3 regions of the Streptomyces sp. NPDC048392 genome follow, and region 1 is predicted to be linked to each of the others. Evidence: riboswitches for the same ligand, from Rfam matches in the RefSeq annotation. Region 1 holds a riboswitch; each other region holds the start of a gene.
The links. Region 1 has a riboswitch for thiamine pyrophosphate ahead of ACGFYH_RS14060 (thiamine ABC transporter substrate binding subunit). Riboswitches for the same ligand answer to the same signal wherever they lie in the genome.
Positions count from the first base shown of each region.

Region 2: another riboswitch for thiamine pyrophosphate. It lies ahead of thiO (glycine oxidase ThiO); the one in region 1 lies ahead of ACGFYH_RS14060 (thiamine ABC transporter substrate binding subunit).
Region 3: another riboswitch for thiamine pyrophosphate. It lies ahead of thiC (phosphomethylpyrimidine synthase ThiC); the one in region 1 lies ahead of ACGFYH_RS14060 (thiamine ABC transporter substrate binding subunit).

Region 1 is NZ_JBICYB010000008.1:56,106-60,490, forward strand. Features, by position in the region: gene ACGFYH_RS14055 (ABC transporter permease) at 1-476, opposite strand, end outside; gene ACGFYH_RS14060 (thiamine ABC transporter substrate binding subunit) at 452-1,540, opposite strand; TPP riboswitch at 1,619-1,725, opposite strand; gene rlmN (23S rRNA (adenine(2503)-C(2))-methyltransferase RlmN) at 1,802-2,908, opposite strand; gene ACGFYH_RS14070 (phosphatidate cytidylyltransferase) at 3,220-4,385, opposite strand, start outside.
Region 2 is NZ_JBICYB010000001.1:606,164-610,548, forward strand. Features, by position in the region: gene ACGFYH_RS02620 (thiazole synthase) at 1-105, opposite strand, end outside; gene thiS (sulfur carrier protein ThiS) at 108-308, opposite strand; gene thiO (glycine oxidase ThiO) at 305-1,567, opposite strand; TPP riboswitch at 1,565-1,676, opposite strand; gene ACGFYH_RS02635 (NAD(P)/FAD-dependent oxidoreductase) at 2,101-3,381, shown strand; gene ACGFYH_RS02640 (Rv2175c family DNA-binding protein) at 3,423-3,788, shown strand; gene thiE (thiamine phosphate synthase) at 4,084-4,385, shown strand, end outside.
Region 3 is NZ_JBICYB010000011.1:73,174-77,558, reverse strand. Features, by position in the region: gene ACGFYH_RS17300 (VWA domain-containing protein) at 1-386, opposite strand, end outside; gene thiC (phosphomethylpyrimidine synthase ThiC) at 684-2,516, opposite strand; TPP riboswitch at 2,509-2,698, opposite strand; gene ACGFYH_RS17290 (YibE/F family protein) at 2,770-4,266, shown strand; gene ACGFYH_RS17285 (SsgA family sporulation/cell division regulator) at 4,316-4,385, opposite strand, start outside.

The sequences.
Region 1 (4,385 bases):
CACACCGTGGTGTCCAGGCGTACGCCCCACAGCTCGTCCAGCAGCCCGCCGCGCCCGACCAACGCGAGGAACGCCGTCCCCACGACGACCGTCGGCAGTACGAACGGCACGGTCACCACGGCCCGCAGGACCTGTTTGCCGGGGAAGTCGAAGCGGGCGAAGACATACGCGCCGGGCAGCGCGATCAGCAGCGTGAGCGCGGTGGAGGCCAGCGCCTGCCAGGTGGTGAACCACAGCACGTGCCGCACGTCGGACTGCGCGAGCACGTCCCCGATCCGGCCGAGCCGCCAGACGCCGTCGGCCTTCAGACCGCGTGCGACGATCGCGGCGACAGGATAGGCGAAGAACACCGCGAAGAACGCGACGGGCCCGGCCATCAGGGCGAGCCGCACCGCACTCCCCCGACGGCTTCCACGCGGGGCCTTCTTCCTGCCCGGCCCGGTCGCTCCGGTCACTTCAGTACGAGCGAGGTCCACGACTTGACCCACTGGTCGCGGTTGTCGGCGATCTTCGCCGGGTCCAGGGTCTCCGGGTCCTGCGCCTGCGGCCCGAACTTCCGGAACGACTCGGGAACCTGCGCGCCCTCCCGCACCGGGTAGACGAACATGTTCAGCGGCATGTCGTCCTGGAAGGTCTTGCTCAGCATGAAGTCGAGGAGCGCCTTGCCGCCCCCGGGGTTCTCGGCGTTGCTGAGCAGGCCCGCGTACTCGACCTGCCGGAAGCAGGTGCCGTCGGCGACGCCCGTCGGCGCGGTGGCCGGCTGCGGGTCGGCGTAGACGACCTCGGCGGGCGGCGAGGAGGCGTAGGAGACGACGAGCGGACGGTCGCCCTTGGCCTTCTTGCCGCCGGACGACCCGGAGAACTCCTCGTTGTACGCCTGCTCCCAGCCGTCGACGACCTTGACCCCGTTCGCCTTGAGCTTCTTCCAGTAGTCCTGCCAGCCGTCGTCCCCGTACCGGGCGGCGGTGCCGAGCAGGAAGCCGAGGCCGGGCGAGGAGCTGCCCGCGTTCTCGGTGACGAGCAGGTCCTTGTACTCGGGCTCGACCAGGTCGTCGAAGGACTTCGGCGGGGTCAGACCGTGCTTGTCGAAGTACGCCTTGTCGTAGTTGACGCAGATGTCGCCGGTGTCGACGGGAGTGACCCGGTGCTTGTCCTGATCGGCCCGGTACCGGGGCAGGACCAGGTCCAGGCCCTTCGCCTCGTACGGCTGGAACAGCCCGTTGTCGAGCGCGCGGGACAGCAGCGTGTTGTCGACGCCGAAGAAGACGTCGCCCTGCGGGTTGTCCTTGGTGAGGATGGCCTTGTTGACGGCCTGCCCGGCGTCGCCGTCCTCCAGGACCTTGACCTTGTAGCCGGAGTTCTTCTCGAAGGCGGCGATGACGTCCTTCGACACGGCCCACGAGTCGTGACTGACGAGGGTCACGGTCCTGGAGTCCCCGGAGCCGTGCCCGGTGTCGTCGGACGACGATCCGCAGGCGGCCAGGGTGCCGACCATACCGAGGCCGACGGCGAGGACACTGACCTTCTTGGTGATGCTCACTGATTCCTCCTGGGTGACCAGGAGAAGACGCGGCCCCGCCCGAAACCCCTGGTGAGGGTCACGGGCAGGGCGCAGCAGCTCGAGTGATGACCGATCTCCCTACCCAGAATGACCTGGGCCAGGTTCGGAGGGTCTGCGGCCGGTTGCCGCACTCTCAGCGCTGTGGCGCTCCCCTGTCGGAATATGAAGATGTACTGACGTATGAAGATATGGCGACTATGACGATGTGCCGACTGTGAAGGTGTACTGCCGCCGGTCAGGTTACCGCTCGCTCGCGGCGAGCTGACCACACGCCCCGTCGATCTCCTGCCCACGGGTGTCCCGGATCGTCACCGGCACACCGTGCGCCGCGATCGCCTCCACGAACGCCTTCTCGTCCTCGGGCCGCGAGGCGGTCCACTTGGAGCCCGGCGTGGGGTTGAGCGGGATGAGGTTGACGTGCACGGGCTTGCCCCTGAGCAGCCGCCCGAGACGGTCGCCGCGCCAGGCCTGGTCGTTGATGTCGCGGATCAGCGCGTACTCGATGGACAGCCGGCGCCCGGACTTCGCCGCGTACTCGAAGCCGGCGTCCAGCACCTCGCGGACCTTCCACCGCGTGTTGACGGGGACGAGGGTGTCGCGCAGCTCGTCGTCCGGCGCGTGCAGCGAGATGGCGAGGCGGCACCTGAAGCCCTCGTCGGCGAAGCGGTGGACCGCGGGGACGAGGCCGACCGTGGAGACGGTGATGCCGCGCTGGGAGAGCCCCAGGCCGTCCGGCTCGGGGTCGGTGAGCCGACGGATGGAGCCGGTGACGCGGTTGTAGTTGGCGAGGGGCTCGCCCATGCCCATGAAGACGATGTTGCTGAGCCGCGCGGGCCCGCCCGGGACCTCGCCGTCCCTGAGCGCCCGCATGCCGTCCACGATCTGGTGCACGATCTCGGCGGTCGACAGGTTCCGGTCAAGGCCGGCCTGGCCGGTGGCGCAGAACGGGCAGTTCATGCCGCAGCCGGCCTGGGAGCTGATGCACATGGTCACCCGGTCCGGGTAGCGCATGAGGACGGACTCGACGAGCGTCCCGTCGAACAGCTTCCACAGCGTCTTGCGCGTGGTCCCCTCGTCGGTCGACAGATGCCGCACGACCCTCATCAGCTCGGGCAGCAGCGCCTCCCTGAGCCCCTGGCGCGAGCCGGCCGGGATGTCCGTCCACTGCTCGGGGTCGTGCGCGTACCGCGCGAAGTAGTGCTGCGAGAGCTGCTTCGCACGAAACGGCTTCTCACCGATCGCGGCGACAGCCTCCTTGCGCTCGGCGGGCGTGAGGTCGGCGAGATGCCGCGGCGGCTTCTTGGCTCCGCGGGGGGCGACGAATGTGAGTTCTCCGGGCTTAGGCATGGCTGTACCAGTGTCGCAGATCCGGACGGGTGGCCCGGAGCGGCTCGGAACAGGCCGGCGACCAGGGCGACGGCCGTGGTGACGTACTGCTTCGTGCGGTGCCGGCGACCGCGGTAGCGGCGTGCCCTGCGTCGGCCCGCCTGGTCGAGCGGTGCCTCGCACCACACGCAGGACAGGTCGCCGTGGTGTCCGCCGTCGTCTCCCCGCCTCGCCTGCGCCATGCCGGAACCGTAGAGGATCACCGGGCAGCGGCATAAGGGAACGGCCTCCGCCCTGTCGAGGCGGAGGCCGTTCACCGGAGCCGTTCCGGGTCACCCGGACCCGACGAAGACCACCAGCAGCAGCCACACCACCGGTGCCGTCGGCAGCAGGGAGTCCAGGCGGTCCATGATGCCGCCGTGGCCCGGCAGGAGGGTGCCCATGTCCTTGATGCCTAGGTCGCGCTTGATCATGGACTCGCCGAGGTCGCCCAGGGTGGCGCTGACGGCGACCGCGAGGCCGAGCAGCAGGCCCTGCCACCAGCTGCCGTCGTCGATCAGGAACTGCATGCACAGCGCGCCCGCCGCCATCGCGAAGCCCACCCCTCCCAGCAGCCCCTCACGGGTCTTGCCGGGGCTGATGCGCGGGGCGAGCTTCGTCCTGCCGAAGCGCCAGCCGACGGCGTAGGCCCCGGTGTCGCTGACGACCGTCAGTATCAGGAAGACCAGGACGCGCCAGGCACCGTCGTCCGCCATCAGCATCATGGCGACGAACGTGGCCAGGAACGGCACGTAGAACGCGGCGAACAGGCCCGCCGTGACGTCCCTGAGATAGCCCTCGGGCGGCTCGGTCATCCGCCACACGAAGATCGCGAGCGCCGTGAGCGCCATGGCGACCCACGCGCCCTCGGCGCCCCGCGCGTAACCGGCGACCACCATCGCCGCGCCGCCGATCGCGAGCGGCACAAGGGGAGCCTTGATGCCCTTGCGCTCCTCCAGCCGCCTGGTCAGCTCCCACAGACCCACCACGACGGCGACCGCGATCACGCCGACGAAGACGGCCTTGACGACGAACAGCGACGCGACGACCACCGCGCCGAGCCCGACACCGACCCCTATCGCGGCACCCAGGTCGCGCCCCGCGCTCTTCTTCTGCGGCGACGGCCGGGACTGCGCCGGCTGCGGGGCGTCGGACATGGGCTCCGGATTCTGCGGCACCGCCGCATACGGCTGCGCCGACGGATTCTGGTCGCGATACGGCTCGTCGCGAGCGGGCCGGTCGTGGGACGGCTCGTCCCGGAACAGGGGACCGCCCAGCCGAGCGGTCCCCTGGTCGTCGTCCTGGTCTCCGCCGTGTTCGGGTACGTCGGGCACGATGGGCATGGGGCGAGTCTGCTGCGCGTAGGGCGCATCATAGGCGGGACCCGCCGGGGCAGTGCCGTGGACAGGTCCCTGGTCGGACGGCCCCCAGTACCCGGCTTGTGGCGGCGCTCCCCAGG
Region 2 (4,385 bases), on a different contig from region 1:
CACCAGGGCGTGCTCCAGCACGTCCAGGCTGGGCGCGCCGCCCGTACCCATGATCAGGCGGGATCCGTACGACGTGCCGCCGAGGACAAGGGAATCGTCGGCCATGGTCAGCCTCCCTGGACGGCGGTGAGCACTTCGACGCGGTCGCCGTCGGCCAGGGCGGTGGCGGGCCACTGTGCGCGCGGGACGACGGTCTCGTTCAGGGCCGCGGCCACTGCGGACGGCGCCGGGGTGAGCGTGCCCACCAGAGCGTCCAGGGCCGTGCCGGGAGCCACCTCGCGCGGCTCGCCGTTGACGGAGATCTTCATGCGGGCTGCTCCGAGAGTTCCGGGAGTGCGGGTGCGGCACCGAAGCGCAGGGGGGTGAAGGGGCGGGCCTCCTCCGGCAGCTCTCCGGTGGTCAGGGCGTGCGCCATGACGTCACCCGTGACGGGGGTGAGCAGGACGCCGTTGCGGTAGTGCCCGGTGGCCAGCAGCAGACCGTCGAGGCCGGTCGGGCCGAGCAGCGGGGCGTTGTCCGGGGAGGCGGGGCGCAGACCCGCGCGGGTCTCCGTCAGGGGCAGCTCCGTGATGCCGGGGACCAGCTCGTGGGCGTCGCGCAGCAGCTCGTAGACACCGCCCGCGGTGACCGTCGTGTCCCAGCCCAGCTCCTCGCTGGTGGCGCCGACGACCAGCTCGCCGCTCTCCCGGGGCACCAGGTAGAGGGGGTTGCCGCGCACCACGGCACGCACCGTCCGGCTCAGCAGCGGCCCGTGCGTCCCCGGCATGGTGAGCCGCAGCACCTGGCCCTTCACGGGCCGCACCGGCGGCAGTACCGCTTCCGGCACGCCCGTGAGCCGCCCGCTCAGGCTGCCCCCGGCCAGCACCACCTGCCCGGCCTCCAGCGCGGTCCCGTCGGCGGTGACGACCCCCGTGACCCGGTCACCGCGCCCCACGGTGAGCCGCTCGGCCCACACCCCATGGAAGACCACGCCCGCGTTCTCACAGGCGGCCACCAGCGCGCGGGCGAGGCGCCGGGGGTCGATCTGGTGGTCGCCGTCCACCCGGAGCCCCCCGCGCACGCCCGGCGCGAGCATCGGCTCCAGACGTCGGCACTCGCGCCCCGAAAGCCACTCCGACTCCAGGCCGGAGCGCTGCTGGAGCGCGTGCAGTTCGCGCAGGTGGGCGCGGTCGTCGGCGTCCAGCGCGACGGCGAGTGTGCCGCAGCGGCGGTAACCGAGGTCGCGCCCGGTCAGGTCGGTCAGCTCGGCCGCGAACTCCGGGTAGCGGCGGGCCGAGGCGAGGTTCAGCGCGAGCAGCGTCTGCTCGCCGTGGTGCAGCTCCGTGACGGCGGCCAGCATCCCGGCCGCCACCTGGGCCGCCCCGCCGCCCGGCTCGGGGTCCGCGAGGGCCGTGACCAGCCCGCGCTGCGCGGCCCGCCAGGCCGTGACCAGCCCGACGATTCCGCCGCCGACGACGAGCACGTCGGGCGTACGGGACGTGTGCGACCGGTGCGGTGCGGCGGTGGACGGGATGTGCGGCGTACACGGCGTGTGTGGCGCGGACGGCGTGTGCGGTGAAGACGACATGGGCGTCCAGCCCCTCCCTTCGCCGGCATGACCCGGATCAGGTTCGTACGGTCGGAGGCCGCCAGCCTCCCTCTCAGCCCGGTGCGTCCGGGCTCCCGCGAGTGCTTTACGTGGGCCACCCTAGCCCGCGGCGCATCGCACGTGTAGGGGAACCTCCGCCCGTGGTGCGTTCACTCGGCGCTCTCGCCCTCGCCCCCGTCGCCGGCCGGGTGGGCACACTCACCCGGTCCACCTGCCACGAACGGGACGGTGCCGTGTGGGCCGAGTACCCCGGCGGTGACGTCGTCCGCGGCCGCCCGGTGGGCACCGGGGAAGGCGACCGCCTCGACTCGCGGTACGTGTGGTCCGGGACCGACGGCAGCACGTCGTCGGGGCACCGCGTGTCCGCGGTCGTCGAGCTGCCGGACGGGCGTGTGCGACTGGACGGGGGCCTGGGTGCGGGAGTCGCAGCCGGGCAGCGGAACGCGCGTTGTGGATCAGCTCACCGCGCACGAGCGCTGACTGACCCTCTGCCAGATGTCTATGGTGATCAGGTGAGCGAGCAGACGCGGGAACGGGGACGGGGACCGGCGGCGGACACGGAGCGCCGTGCGGTCGTGGTGGGCGCCGGGATGGCGGGCGTGCAGACCGCGGTCGCCCTGCGGGAACAGGGCTTCACGGGCGCCGTGACCCTGATCGGTGCGGAACCGCACCCACCGTACGACCGTCCTCCGCTGTCCAAGGCCGTCCTGCTCGGCACCGCCGAGGGGTCCGCCTTCGACGTCGACTTCGAGGCACTCGGCGTCACCCTGCGGCTGGGCTGCGAGGCCCTCGGCGTCCACCCCGGCGCGCACGTCCTGGACACCTCCCAGGGGCCCGTGCCGTACGACGCCCTCGTCCTCGCGACCGGCGCCGAACCGGTCCGGCTGCCCGGTGCCGAGGGCGTGCCCGGCGTACACCTGCTGCGCACCCTGGACGACGCCGAACGGCTGCGCCCGGTGCTCGCCGAACAGCACGACGTCGTGGTCGTCGGGGCGGGCTGGATCGGCGCCGAGTTCGCCACCGCCGCGCGCGAGGCGGGATGCGCGGTGACGGTGGTGGAGGCCGCCGACCGTCCCCTCGCCGGCGTGCTGCCCGCCGAGGTCGCCGCGCCGATGACCGCCTGGTACGCCGACGCGGGCGCCGAACTGCGCACCCACGCGCGCGTGGAACGCGTCGAGCCCGGCGGACCCGGCGAGTCCGGCCGGGTCGTCCTCGACGACGGCACGCGGCTGCCCGCCGGCGCGGTCGTCGTCGGGATCGGCGCCCGTCCGGCCACCGCCTGGCTGGCGGGCTCCGGCATCGCCCTCGGTCCGCACGGCGAGGTCCTGGCCGACGACCGCCTGCGCACCTCCGCACCGGACGTCCACGCGGTCGGCGACTGCGCCTCGTTCCCCTCCGCCCGCTACGGCGAGCGGCTGCTGGTGCACCACTGGGACAACGCCCTCCAGGGTCCGCGCACGGTCGCCGCGGACATCGTCGGCGCACCGGGCGGTGAGGCCCCGGCGGCCTACGACCCGGTGCCGTACTTCTGGTCCGAGCAGTTCGGCCGCTTCGTCCAGTACGCCGGTCATCACACGGCCGCCGACACCACCCTGTGGCGCGGCGGGCCCTCGCTCCCGGCGTGGACGGTCTGCTGGCTGCGCGAGGGCCGCCTGGTCGCTCTGCTGGCGGTGGGCCGCCCCCGTGACCTCGCACAGGGCAGACGGCTGATCCAGGCGGGTACGGCGATGGACCCGGACCTGCTGACCGACCCGGCGAGGCCGCTGAAGGCGGCCACGGCGGCCACGGCGTAGTCCGGTTTCCGACTGTCAGCGCCAGATGGCAGGCTTGAGGCGTGACCGAGATTGACGCAAAGACCGAGGCTCTCGTGCCTGCCTGGCTCACCGTTCCCGACATCGCCGAGATGCTCGGCGTCGAGGTGACCCGCGTACGCCAGCTGATCAAGGAAGGCCAGCTCATCGCCGTACGCCGCGGTGAGAACCGCGCGCTGCACATCCCCGCGGCCTTCATCGACGAGGACAAGGTCGTCAAGGGCCTGGTCGGGACCCTGACGCTGCTGCGGGACGACGGCTTCACGGCCGAGGAGATGCTGGAGTGGCTCTTCACGCCCGACCCGAGCCTGCCCGGCACCCCCGTCCAGGCCCTGAGTGAGAACCGTGGTACGGAGGTGAAGCGCCGCGCCCAGGCGCTCGCCGTCTGACCCGGCCCACCGCCGGCCCGCCACACCTCCCGGCCCGCCACACCTCCCGGCCTGCGCGCCGCGGGCCCACGGGCGCCGGGGACCCGCACGGTCCTCAGCGCTGTCCAGCAGGGTCCGCGGCTCGCAGGCCACGGCCGCGACGTGCTGCCGCCGCCGTACCGTCGGCGGCGGGCCGTCCACGGCCCGTCGCCGACGGCCGGCCGCCGCCGGGGCCGGCCGGGGGCGCGCCGCTGCCCGTATGCCAAGATCGCGCGGCCCGCAGTGGGCCCACGCCACCGAACCGGGGGACCGCCACATGCCCGACACCGCTCCGACCACCGCCCGCGCCCGGCTCGCCGACGCCCGGCTCTACCTGTGCACGGACGCCCGCCGGGACCGGGGCGACCTGCCCGGTTTCCTGGACGCCGTGCTGGCCGGCGGCGTCGACATCGTGCAGTTGCGGGACAAGGGCATGGAGGCCGCCGAGGAGCTGGAGCACCTGGAGGTCTTCGCCGACGCCTGCGCCCGCCACGGCAAACTCCTCGCGGTCAACGACCGCGCGGACGTCGCCCACGCCGCCCGTGCCCACGTGCTGCATCTCGGGCAGGGCGACCTGCC
Region 3 (4,385 bases), on a different contig from region 1:
CCGGTGCCGCTCGCGGCGTCCAGCAAGCGCAGTGACAGCCCCGGCACCCGGCCGAAGGTGCCGCCGTCCGCCGAGGCGCACAGGACGATGCGTTCGACGGACGCCTCCACCGCACTCAGGTCCACCTCGACGGCGTCGGTCGTGACACCCGCGCTCGCACCGGGGCCGCCCCGCCTGCCCAGGTGCCGCACCGCGCCGGACGTGTGACGCGGTTGGTTGTAGAAGACGAAGTCACCGTCGTCCCGCACCCGTCCGGCCGAGGTGAGCAGCAGCGCGGAGGTGTCGACCTCGGGTACGCCCGGCCCGCCGGACCACACGAGTTCGACCCGCACCGCGGGGGAGTCGACGGCGACGTTGGCACCCTTGCTCAGGGAGATGGCTGTCATACGTCCAGTCTGCCGAGAGAGACCCCGGACGGGGAGAGGCCGACCCGCCCTCTCCGCTCTCGACCACGCTGCCGATCAGTGCGTTCTCCCGGAAGATCACTCGCTCCGGGAATCGGAGGGATGGTCAGGCGCGGCCACTCCGCGACGTCGCGCACAGCTCGACCAGCAGCGTTCGCAGGGTCCGACGCGACCCTCCGGGGGCCGGACGGATTCCGGCGTCACGTGATCGACAACCCGTTCGGAGTGGCACGGCCCGCGCCTCCTTCCTGAGGTCCGGGCCGTGCCGCCGGGTGAGGGCTACTCCGCCAGTGGCAGGTACACCCGGTTGCCGCTCGCGGCGAACTCCCTCGACTTCTGGAGCATCCCCTCGGCGACCTCCTCGGGAGAGGCCCCCTCGGCCGCCGCACCACCGAACCGCTCCGTGATGCTTTGGCTGATCTTCATCGAGCAGAACTTGGGCCCGCACATGGAGCAGAAGTGGGCCGTCTTGGCGGGCTCGGCCGGCAGTGTCTCGTCGTGGAACTCCCGCGCCGTGTCCGGGTCGAGAGCCAGGGCGAACTGGTCCTCCCACCGGAACTCGAACCGGGCGTCCGACAGTGCGTCGTCCCACTCCTGCGCACCCGGGTGCCCCTTGGCGAGGTCGGCGGCATGGGCGGCGATCTTGTAGGTGATGACGCCGGTCTTGACGTCGTCACGGTTGGGCAGGCCCAGGTGCTCCTTGGGCGTGACGTAGCAGAGCATGGCCGTGCCCCACCAGGCGATCATCGCGGCACCGATACCGGAGGTGATGTGGTCGTACGCCGGCGCGACGTCCGTCGTCAGCGGGCCGAGCGTATAGAACGGGGCTTCATCGCAGATCTCCTGCTGAAGGTCGATGTTCTCCTTGATCTTGTGCATCGGGACATGGCCCGGGCCCTCGATCATGGTCTGTACGTTGCAACGCCTGGCGATCCGGTTGAGTTCCCCGAGGGTGCGCAACTCGGCGAACTGGGCCTCGTCGTTGGCGTCCGCGATCGACCCCGGACGCAGGCCGTCGCCGAGGGAGTACGTGACGTCGTAGGCGGCGAGGATCTCGCAGAGTTCCTCGAAGTTCTCGTACAGGAACGACTCCTTGTGGTGTGCCAGGCACCACGCCGCCATGATCGAGCCACCGCGCGAGACGATGCCGGTCTTGCGGTTCGCGGTCAGCGGTACGTACGCCAGGCGCACGCCCGCGTGGACCGTCATGTAGTCCACACCCTGCTCGGCCTGTTCGATCACGGTGTCCTTGTAGATCTCCCACGTAAGCTCCTCGGCCCGCCCGTCGACCTTTTCCAGGGCCTGGTAGAGCGGCACGGTTCCGATGGGGACGGGGGAGTTGCGCAGGACCCACTCGCGAGTGGTGTGGATGTTGCGGCCGGTGGAGAGGTCCATGACCGTGTCGGCGCCCCACCGGGTCGCCCAGGTCATCTTGTCGACCTCCTCCTCGATGGAGGACGTCACCGCCGAGTTGCCGATGTTGGCGTTGACCTTCACCAGGAACCGCTTGCCGATGATCATCGGTTCGATTTCGGGGTGGTTGACGTTGGCGGGCAGCACGGCGCGTCCGGCCGCGATCTCCTCGCGGACCACTTCGGGCGAAACGTTCTCCCGGAGGGCCACGTACTCCATCTCCGGGGTGATCTCGCCCCGGCGTGCGTACGCGAGCTGCGTCACCGCGCTGCCGTCCCGGCCCCGGCGCGGTTGGCGCGGGCGTCCGGGGAAGACGGCGTCGAGGTTGCGCAGGCCGCCGCGCGGCGAGGTGTGTTTGATCCCGTCGTCCTCGGGGCGGACCGGACGACCCGCGTACTCCTCGGTGTCTCCGCGGGCGATGATCCAGTTCTCCCGGAGCGGCGACAGTCCCCTGCGGACATCGGTGTCGACGAGTGGATCGGTGTACGGGCCCGAGGTGTCGTACAGCGTGACCGACTGCCCGTTGGTGAGGTGCACCTGACGGACCGGCACCCGCAGATCGGAGCGTGAGCCCTCGATGTACGCCTTGTGCCAGCCGGTGGACTTCCCGGCCTCCGCGGCCTCCGCGGCATCCTCCTGGGCGGAGCCCCGCTCGGAGTTCTGCTCGGAGGCAGGCGTGCGTGCGTCCTTGATGGTCATGAGACCTACTCCCTACGCCGGCATTACCCGGTAACAGGTTCGGCGGTCGACGCAGCGGCTTCCGTCCGACGACGCCTCGTGGGATACATCACTCGACTTCGGTGACGTTTCCCGTGAAACATCGCTGGGACGGAGGTCAGCGCCCTCTCAGCCCGGTGCTCCGAGCTCCCGCGTGTACAAAGGTGCCTCCACGCTAGCGCCCATTCGGGCGCGGTGAACAGAGGGCCCCCCTCGTTCTTGCGATGATCGGGCGGTGACCACACCGCAGCATCCCCCGTTTCCGCCGCACGGACCCCGCCGCGGACCGAACGCCGAAGAGGGCGACGGCCGTGCGGCCGGCCACGCCCCCGTCGGCGCTCACGGCGCGAGCTACGGACACGGTGCGGGCGAAGGACACGGTGCGGACGGCGGGCACAACGCCGGCGGCGGGCACGGGCATTCGCACGCACACAGTCACGGGCCGGCGGCTCCTGTCTCCCGTCATCTGCGGAAGGTCATCGCCGCCATTCTGATCCCCTTCGCCGCCGCCGTGCTGGTCGGGCTCGCGGTGCTGTGGCCGGGCGGTGCGCCGCCGCACGAGCGCACCGGGGTCGGCTTCGACCGGCAGACACAGCAGGCCACGGTCACCAAGGTGGTCCAGCTGAGCTGCCAGTCCGTCAACGCGTCGGGCGGCACTCCGACCGGCGACACGTCCACCGCCGAGGGTTCCTCCGCGGTGCGGCAGGCGACCGGCGACTGCAAGCGGGCGACCATCCGCGTCGACACCGGCGAGGGCAAGGGCCGTACGTTCGACGAGATCGTGCAGCCGGACCAGTCACGGCAGTTGCACGAGGGCCAGAAGGTGGTGGTCGCCTACGAGCCCTCCGCGCCCAAGGACCTGCAGTACTCGGTGACCGACATCAACCGTCGGCTCCCCCTGGCCCTGCTCGCCGGCGTCTTCGCGCTTGCCGTCGTGGCCGTCGGACGACTGCGTGGCCTGATGGCGCTGGTCTCGCTGGCCATCAGCTTCCTGCTGCTGAACTTCTTCATCCTGCCGTCGATCCTGCAGGGCTCGAATCCACTGGTCGTGGCGGTGATCGGGTCCAGCGCCATCATGCTGATCGCGTTGTATCTGTGCCACGGACTGTCGGCCCGCACCTCCGTGGCGGTGCTCGGCACCCTGATCTCGCTGCTGCTGATCGGTGTTCTCGGATCGCTGTTCATCGGCTGGGCCGCGCTCACCGGTAACACGGACGACAACACCGGCCTGATCCACGGTCTGTATCCGTCGATCGACATGAGCGGTCTGCTCCTCGCCGGGGTCATCATCGGTTCGCTCGGTGTGCTCGACGACGTGACGGTCACTCAGACGTCGGCGGTCTGGGAACTGCACGAGGCCGACCCGACGATGGGCTGGCGCGGCCTGTACCGCGCGGGCATCCGCATCGGCCGCGACCACATCGCCTCGGTGGTGAACACGCTCGTCCTCGCCTACGCGGGCGCCGCACTGCCCCTGCTGCTGCTGTTCTCGATCGCGCAGAGCGGTGTGGGGACGGTCGCCAACAGCGAGTTGGTCGCGGAGGAGATCGTGCGGACACTGGTCGGCTCGATCGGCCTGGTGGCGTCCGTGCCGGTCACCACGGCCCTCGCCGCCCTGGTCGTATCGGCGGACCGGCCGGCCAACCGGCCGGTCCGGGCCGTGGGGGCGGCACCGGGCGCGGACGCGGCGGCGCCGGCACGTGGCAGGCGGGGCCGTCGCCGTAAGCGCTGACGCGCCCGGTGAAGCGTTACGCCACCGCCGCAGGATCTGCCGTAACGGTTCAGCCCGCGCTCTGCTCTTCCGCCAGGATGCGGTCCAGGGCCTCGTCCAGGTGGGTGTCGAAGTCGGCG